Regions from separate parts of the Eubacterium sp. AB3007 genome, predicted to be linked through region 1. Evidence: predicted binding sites of a transcription regulator. Region 1 holds the regulator's gene; the other holds the start of a gene.
The links. The regulator LexA, encoded in region 1, represses DNA repair genes until DNA is damaged. The targets are predictions, from matches to a motif close to CNAACANNTGTTNG.

Region 1 (4,422 bases):
CAGAGCGCGATTCAGGTGGCAGGGGAGAGGAACTTTCGTGATTTCCGGCAGGACAACGAGCTGGACACCCGTCAATTCCAGATGGCGTTTCGAAAGCTTCGTCAGTTCTCCACCCGCGTGGATACGGCGAAAACAGAGCTGGACATCGACCAGACCATCGATGCGACCTGTGAGAACGCAGGGATGTTGAAACTGGTCTACGAGAAGCCCCGGAAGAACACGGTGAAGCTCCTCCTTCTGATGGATTCTGACGGATCCATGAGAAGTTACAGCAAGCTCTGCAGCCAACTGTTTCAGGCGGTGCATCAGAGCACCCATCTGAAGGATCTGAAGTCTTACTATTTTCACAACTGCATCTATGACTTTCTCTATACAGATCCTTATATCGTAGACGGTCGGTGGATTGAGACCAACTGGGTGTTCCAGAACCTGGACGCTGACTACAAGGTCATCATCGTGGGAGATGCGGCCATGTCCCACTACGAGTTGATGGCAAGAGGCGGGAACCTCAACTGGTATGCGTGGAATCAGGATCCGGGTATCCAGTGGCTGGAGCGGTTTGCACGTCACTACCGGAAGGTGATCTGGCTGAATCCGATCAAGGAAGCACGCTGGGACAGGGCATGGGGATCTTACACCATCGCCATGATCCGAAACGTGTTTCCCATGTACGAGTTGACACTGAACGGTATCGATCAGGGGATCCAGAAGCTTCTGTCTAACTGAAAGGAAATGCCATGAAAAAGAAAAAAGGACTTCTTCTTCTCCTTCTCATAAGCCTTGCACTCACTATGTCGGCCTGCTTGTTCCATGGGGCAGTGAGTACCCCGGACAGCGACCCGGGCAATAAAACGGCAGTGGAGGATACGACCTCTTCCGAGGTCACAGAGGAGGGGGCGTACACCACCAAAGACGAGGTGGCGATATATATCCATACGTACCACAAGCTTCCCCACAACTACATCACTCAGAACGAGGCGATGGATCGGGGCTGGAAACGATCGGAGTGTCCCGCAGACTACGGTTTCATGATCGGTGGCCGAAGGTTTGGTAACCGGGAGGGGCACCTGCCAAAGAACCGGTATTATGAATGTGATGTGGATTACGATGGCCACGCCAGAGGCGTCAAGCGCCTGGTCTACACAGAGAATGGAATCGTCTACTATACAGGCGATCACTATAACAGTTTTGAACAGCTTTACTGAGGAGAGTGACAAATGGAAGAGATACTGATCATCAGGGAAGAGGATTTCTGGGAGAAGGAAGAAGCTCTGCAGCACATCGCGGAGGCGCTGTTCTTTCCGGCAGATTACGGAATGAACCTTGACGCTCTGTATGACTGTCTTTGTGATCTGGGTGAGGACACAAATCTCGCTCTGGTGCCGGCTGAGCCTACCGAAGACTGGTTCGAAGATCTCATGGATACAGTTGTGGATGCGTCCACAGAAAACGAACATATACACCTGTTTCAGAAGTGGGACCGCGACTGATGAACAAAGCCAACCGTTTGTTGGTAACAGATTTCAAAAGGGCTGTCTCAGACGGTATATATCGCCGTTTGAGACAGCCCTTTGGTTTGGCATTACTTGCCCTTCTTGTCCTTCAGAAGGGGCTTGATCAGCTTGTAGTACTCGCTGGAACGCTGATTGTCCTGGCTCGGGAACTCTCGCATCAGGGCGTTGTTGATGCCCTGTTTGGTCTTGTATTTGAGGATGATGGCCGCGATCTTGCGGGCCACCTCCTGGTCGTGGATCACGTCAAATACCTGGTGCTGGAGCTGATTCTTCAGTTCCTCAGCGCGTCGGCCGCTGAGATCCTGCACCAACTCCACCGAAACACTGCGCTCCTTCCAGAAACGGCAGACACTGCCGAAACCCTTATCCTGGCTTACAATATAGAAGTACTGCCGGTGGCCGAGGCCCTTGCAGATCAGATAACCAAGCCAGGTGGAGAGTTGGAAGTCCAGTGCGTTTCGGCTGCCTACACCCACGTCCACGAAATGGAAGTGTGCCTTGGCGGCGCTGATGCGGTCGTGCATCTTGAATGTCAGGGTGTTGGCGTTTTCACTGTAGAACAGGTAGACCGTATCCTCTGCGGTCAGTTCCTCGATTCCTTCCAGGCCGGCGCCCTTGGTGTTCTCATAGTCGATCAGATATGTGCTCATAGAATTATTACCTCATAAGAATAGAAAGTGGGCGCCCGGCGTTCTGCGGGCGCCCTACAATATGCTCGTGTCAGCTGAAATAACGGAATACGCCTTTCACCTTGCCCTGGATGCTCACATCACGGACGATGATAGGGCTCATGGTGTCATTCTCCGGCTGAAGGCGTATATGATCCTTCTCTCTGTAGAAGGTCTTCACCGTGGCCTCGCTCTCAAATCCGTCGATCATGGCCACCACGATGTCACCGTTGCTGGCGGTGTTCTGCTGCTCAACCAGGATCAGATCTCCGTCCATGATGCCAACGTTGATCATGGATTCTCCCTTGACCCGGAGCATGAAGCAGTTGCCGGCGGCATACTGAGCGGGAATAGGGAAGGTGCCCTCCAGATTCTCCTCGGCGGTGATGGGGGAGCCTGCGGCTACACGACCCACCAGGGGAACATCCACGATATCCTCCCGCTCTGCCGGGGGAAGCGAGGCATCCGCGGTCTCCGGCTCATCTCCCTCCTGAGGTACCAGCATCAGCGCCCGTGGTTTGGCCGGGTCCTTCTTCAGATACCCGTCTCGGACCAGATTGGCAATGGCCTTGTGAGCGGTGGAGGTGGACTTGATGTCCAGAGCGTTGCAGATCTCCCGGACAGTAGGGGGATAGCCCTTGGTCTTGATTTCGGATTTCATAAAAGCAAGGATCTTCTGTTCTCTTTCCTTGGTGGATTTCATGATTACCTCCCAAATGTTCTGTCTTCACATCTGTTGCGGCCTCTGACATCCCCTGAACCGCAACAAAACAGGTGCTTCTTACACGGTCTGATTATATCATATCAGAAACGGAAAGTAAACACCTGTTCGGAAAAATATCGTATATTTAGAGGGTCTGCGAGATCAAGCCTTTTCGCTACCTTTGTCCAGGAAGATAGCGACCAGGACACAGAGCAGCAGAAGGAACTGATAATACAGGAACGGCATGATGGCAACGCTGGTGATCCCCGCCAGGCTGGCAGCGATCAGGAGCTGCGCACCATAGGGGATCAGTCCCTGGAATACACAGGAGAAGGTGTCCATCAGAGAAGCGGTCCGCTTGGGTTCGATTCCAAATTCCTCCGCGATGTCCTTGGCGATAGGCGCAGACATAACGATGGCTACGGTGTTGTTGGCGGTGGCGATGTCCATCAGACCAGTCAGCAGGCCGATGCCCAGCATACCGCCCTTGCGGCTGTTAAAGGCTTTCTTGATGGTCTGCAGGATGAACTCAAACCCGCCGTATTCCTTCATGAGGGCGCCCATGGAGGCCACCAGGATGGTGACGATCATGGTCTCGAACATGCCGCTGGTACCTGCGCCCATTGCACTGAAGGCAGAAGGCACGGTAAGAGTACCGGTGGCCAGCCCTGCGATGAAGCTGAGAATGGTGCCGCAACCAAGTACGATGAACACGTTGATGCCGCACAGGGAGGCAATGAGTACCGCGAAGTAGGGCAGTGCCTGGATCACGTTGTAGTCAAAGTGTTCGATGGCAGCCGGTTCTGCGGACAAAGCCTTCACGATCAGGATCCCCAGGGTGATGGCGGCAGCAGGCAGGGCGATCTTGAAGTTCACCCGGAACTTGTCCTTCATCTCACAGCCCTGGGTCTTGGTGGCAGCGATGGTGGTGTCGGAAATAAAAGAAAGATTATCCCCGAACATAGCGCCGCCGACCACTGTGGCCACGCAGAAGGGCAGGTTCAGATGGGCGCTGCTCGCCACGGCAGCCGCGATCGGGACCAGTACCGAGATGGTGCCCACGCTGGTTCCCATGGCCATGGAGATCAGGCAGGCGATGAGGAACAGGCAGGGGATGGCGAAGTTCGCCGGAATGACGTCCAGAAGCATGTAGGCGGTAGAATCCGCACCACCGGATGCCTTGGCGACACCGCTGAACATGCCGGCCATCAGGAAGATGAACAGCATGATGGTGATGTTGTCGTCGCCGATGCCCTTGGCGCAGGCGTGGATCTTCTGATCAAAACTGAGCTCTCTGTTCTGCAGAAAGGCCACGATCAGGGCGATCACGAAGGATACCACGACACTCATGATGTAGAATCCCATCATCTTGTTACCATCATCATCCATCTGCGGGCTGATGTATTCGTAATAAATGCCGCTGCCCAGATACAGGATCAAAAAGATAAGGATCGGGAGCAGGGCCTTGGCTCTTGGTGTTTTGTTCATAGCAACTCCTCCATAATACAAAAATGCTATCGATAATTATAGCACAGAA
Region 2 (4,422 bases), 240 kb from region 1:
TTTCTTGCGCATGCCATCCTGACCATTCTCGGCCTGGTATTTCCGCTTATACTTGAAGTCCATCAGGGTGCGGAGGTTCTTGTCGGCCATAATCACAACATCGCCGCCCTTGCCGCCGTCACCACCGTCAGGACCACCCTCTGGTACAAAGGGCTCTCTTCGGAAGGAAACACAGCCATTGCCGCCCTTCCCGCTTATGATATTGATGGTTGCTCTATCTACAAACATGATTCCCTCAACTTAAAAAAATAAGCCCCTACCTGTGATAGGGGCCTCAAGTCTCTTATGCTTCCTTAGGATAAACGCTGACCTGCTTTCTGGTCTTGTCTTTTCTTTCGAACTTGACAGCGCCATCGATCTTCGCGAACAGTGTGTCATCGCCACCGATGCCAACATTGTTACCAGGATGGAGCTTGGTTCCTCTCTGTCTCATCAGAATGCTGCCAGCTGTTACGAACTGACCGTCACCAACCTTGACGCCTAAACGTTTCGATTCGGACTCACGACCGTTCTTAGAGCTTCCTACTCCCTTTTTACTTGCCATGGATCATATACCTCCCTAATCTTATGCTTCTGCGTTCTCAATGGTCTCGATGATCACAGCCTTGGTAGCCTTCTCATCGATCTCGATTCCGTGCTCCTTCGCGTAAGCGATGAGCTCGTCTTTCTTCATGGATGCGGAAACCTTCTTCTCCTTATGGGGAGCTTCTGCTTCAGCCTTTGCCTCTGCAGCAGGTTCCTCTGCCTTCTTCTGAGCAGCAACGCCGCCGATGCTCTTGATCTCGACCATAGTGTACGGCTGTCTGTGTCCCTGCTTCTTTCTGTAATCCTTCTTGTTCTTGTACTTGAAGATGACGATCTTCTTGCCCTTGCCGTTCTCAACGACTTCTGCCTCTACGGTCTCACCCTCAAGATAAGGTTTACCGATGCGGACACCGTTCTCATCACCGATCACGAGGACCTTGTCGAATGCAACCTTCTCTCCTGCCTCGATCCCCAGCTTCTCAACTGTCAGAACATCACCGTTCTCTACGCGGTACTGCTTACCGCCTGTTTCAATTACTGCATACATTGTGTTCTAATACCTCCTCTAACCAGTCTCGCCTTTTCGGGTGGCGCTGTAATCAAACGCACTTAAAAAGACCCTTCCCGAGCGGTCTAACTCGGTTATCATAACACAAATCCATCTAGATGTCAAACAAAAGCGTAAGAAAATCCGAAAAAAATCTCTGATCACTCGATGATCACGCCATCCTCGTCCACCGCAAGAGGGGACTCTTCCGAGATCTCCGGCGCATTCTTCTCATCATCTTCCTCGGACTCAAAGAGCTTGGCCATGACCTTGCTTCGAATCTCCTCCAGGAAGGCGGGATTCTCTTCCATATAGGTCTTCACGTTCTCTCGTCCCTGTCCGATACGGTCTCCCTCGTAGCTGAACCAGGAACCGGACTTCTTGACGATGCCCGCCTCGACCGCGCAGTCCAGCACATCCCCGGACAGGGAGATCCCCTTTCCGTACATGATGTCGAACTCTGCCTTCTTGAACGGAGGGGCTACCTTGTTCTTCACGATCTTGACACGGGTGCGGTTCCCGAGCATCTGATCTCCCTGCTTGATGGTCTCGATCCTGCGCACATCCATCCGCATGGAGGAGTAGAACTTGAGTGCGCGGCCTCCTGTGGTAACCTCAGGATTGCCAAACATGACACCAACCTTCTCACGGAGCTGATTGATGAAGATCACACAGGTGTTGGTCTTGTTAACAGTACCGGTAAGTTTACGCAATGCCTGGGACATCAGTCTCGCTTGAAGTCCTACATGAGAATCGCCCATCTCCCCCTGGATCTCTGCTTTCGGAACGAGTGCAGCCACAGAATCGATCACGATCACGTCCACGGAGCCACTGCTGGCCAGCATATCACAGATTTCCAGGGCCTGTTCTCCGGTGTCCGGCTGGGATACCAGGAGATCGTCTATGTTGACACCAAGGTTCCGTGCGTAGACTGGATCCAGAGCATGCTCTGCATCGATGAATGCGGCGATTCCACCGGCTTTCTGCGCCTCTGCCACGATGTGCAGGGTCAGTGTAGTCTTACCGGAGGATTCTGGTCCGTAGATCTCCACGACCCTTCCCCTCGGAACACCGCCTACACCGGTGGCCATGTCCAGACTGAGCGAACCAGTGGAAATGGTGTCGATGTTCATGTTCGCAGAGGCATCGCCAAGGCGCATGATCGCCCCGCTTCCGTACTGCTTATGGATCCTGGAGAGGGTATCCTCCAGAGCCTTGAATCTTGCGTTGTTGTTATCTTGTTTAGCCATATTTCCCTCCAAAAGAACATTTGTTCTGTTTCTATTCTACATCAATCTGCAGATCTGTCAAGAGGTTTTCGAATGTTTGTAAATGGTACGCGCATTATATCATTTTTACCATATACTGTCAATCGTCGTTCTGGACCGTACGTCGTACCAGATCCAGCATAGCCAGAACCATGTAATGACGATTCCAGTTCCGGTTCACATTGCGCCCCTTGTGGAACCTGGTGATAGTTTTCCCTTTATAATGAAGGCCGATAAACGCGCTTCCAGGAACCAGAGAAGGCACCGGCGATCCCGGGCCTGCAATACCTGTGATGGCAATGCACACATCATCTCCGGTGAGTCTGAAAACGCCCTCTGCCATTTCCGCTGCAACCTCAGCACTATAGACACTACACTGCTTTAGCGTTTCCTCCTTAACGCCCAAAACATTGCGTTTGGCCTCCTCTGTATAGGTGACATACCCGCAGTGCAGCGCATCCGAAATACCAGGCACGCCTGCCAGTTCACTTGCGAACATACCGGCAGTGGCGGATTCTGCGCAGGAGATATGTAGCCCCTTGTCCAAAAGCAGTTTTCCTACAACGTCACAGAGTTCTTCATTCTGCGTACTAAACACATGATCGCCAACTCGTTGCAGGATCTGGACGACCATGTCATCCGCCGCCTGCTGCGCTTCTTCCCTTGTTGGTCTTTTGGAGGCGACCCGAACAGAACATTCCCCTTCCTTGGCGTAGGTGGCGATGGTAGGATCTTCCTGTCCATCGATAAGATCCAGCAATTCGGTTTCCAAAGAAGATTCGCCCTTTCCAAACAGCCGTACCGTACGGGTATAGATCACATCTTCTGAGAACTTCTCCAGAAATGGACGGACTTTTCTCTGATACATGCGTTTCATTTCCCGGGGTGGTCCCGGCATACAGACCACATGCTTTCCATCCTTCTCAAGCGCAAACCCCGGCGCCGTTCCCGCGTCATTATCGAACACGATAGCCCGCCGAGGCATCATAGCCTGCTTGTAGTTGTTTTCCGTCATAGGATGGTTCAGTTCTTTTGCATGATCTTCCAGTGCCTGGCGGGAGGCTTTGTGCTCCTCGAGATAATCCCCCATCACCGACGCAACTGTTTCCTTGGTCATATCATCCTCTGTGGGACCGAGTCCACCGGTGGTCAGCACCAGATCACAATCAGAAAGAGCAAGCTCAAGGATCTCCCTGAGCCTGCTGTCATTGTCTCCAACCGTATAGTGATAGAGCACATCGATCCCAAGCGCATTCAATTCCTGCGAAAGATAGACAACGTTGGTGTTGACGATCTCCCCGAAGAGGATCTCTGTGCCCACGCTGATTAAAGCACTTTTCATGTCGTTCCCCTAGTTCTTGAACACGTTCTTGTTTTTTACGATGTATTCAATGCCGGAATAGATCGTCATGGCGATGGAAGCATACAGAAATACTTCCGCGATCAACGCGATGATCGGATAAGCCACAGGATAAGGATCCTGGATGGCCTGCGCCAGCAGGAGAGCGGGCACAGCAATCATCTGAAGGACAGTCTTGATCTTTCCGCTCATGGCAGCCGCGATGACGATACCCTCTGCGGCGGATACCTGTCGGATCCCTGCGATGGTGAATTCTCTGGCGAGGATCACGATGAGCATCCAGGACGGTACCAGACCATCCCCGACCATGAGGCAGAAGGCGGAATAGACCAGGATCTTGTCCGCCAGCGGGTCCATGATCTTCCCAAAATTGGTGACCAGGTTGTACTTCCTTGCGATCTTCCCGTCCAGCATATCTGTCAGCGAAGCAGCAATGAAGAGCACGAATGCTACCAGATACATTTGGGTCAGATAAGCAGCGATAAAGAATGGAACGGCGATGATCCGCCCTACTGTAAGTTTGTTAGGTAGATTCATAATACTTCCTCCCTGCCTTCCAGGTCATAATCGAACGCGTCTAGCACTCTGACCTGTACGATGTCTCCTGTGTGATGCTTTTTCTCTGATGTGAATATCACGGTGTTATCGATCTCAGGAGCGTCATATCGAGTACGTCCGATATACGCGCCATCCTCGTCCTGTTCGTCGATCAGTACCTCCAG

Region 2: the regulator LexA is predicted to act here: its motif matches at 2,336-2,349, upstream of recA (recombinase RecA).

What each region holds. Positions count from the first base shown of each region.
Region 1 is NZ_JIAD01000001.1:728,979-733,400, reverse strand. It holds gene P156_RS0103680 (VWA domain-containing protein) at 1-726, shown strand, start outside; gene P156_RS0103675 (ribonuclease domain-containing protein) at 738-1,205, shown strand; gene P156_RS11435 (barstar family protein) at 1,218-1,490, shown strand; gene P156_RS0103665 (PIN domain-containing protein) at 1,583-2,164, opposite strand; gene lexA (transcriptional repressor LexA) at 2,235-2,885, opposite strand; gene P156_RS0103655 (Na+/H+ antiporter NhaC family protein) at 3,048-4,373, opposite strand.
Region 2 is NZ_JIAD01000001.1:490,706-495,127, forward strand. It holds gene obgE (GTPase ObgE) at 1-228, opposite strand, end outside; gene rpmA (50S ribosomal protein L27) at 284-544, opposite strand; gene rplU (50S ribosomal protein L21) at 566-1,072, opposite strand; gene recA (recombinase RecA) at 1,234-2,322, opposite strand; gene P156_RS0102365 (competence/damage-inducible protein A) at 2,441-3,682, opposite strand; gene pgsA (CDP-diacylglycerol--glycerol-3-phosphate 3-phosphatidyltransferase) at 3,692-4,237, opposite strand; gene rimO (30S ribosomal protein S12 methylthiotransferase RimO) at 4,234-4,422, opposite strand, start outside.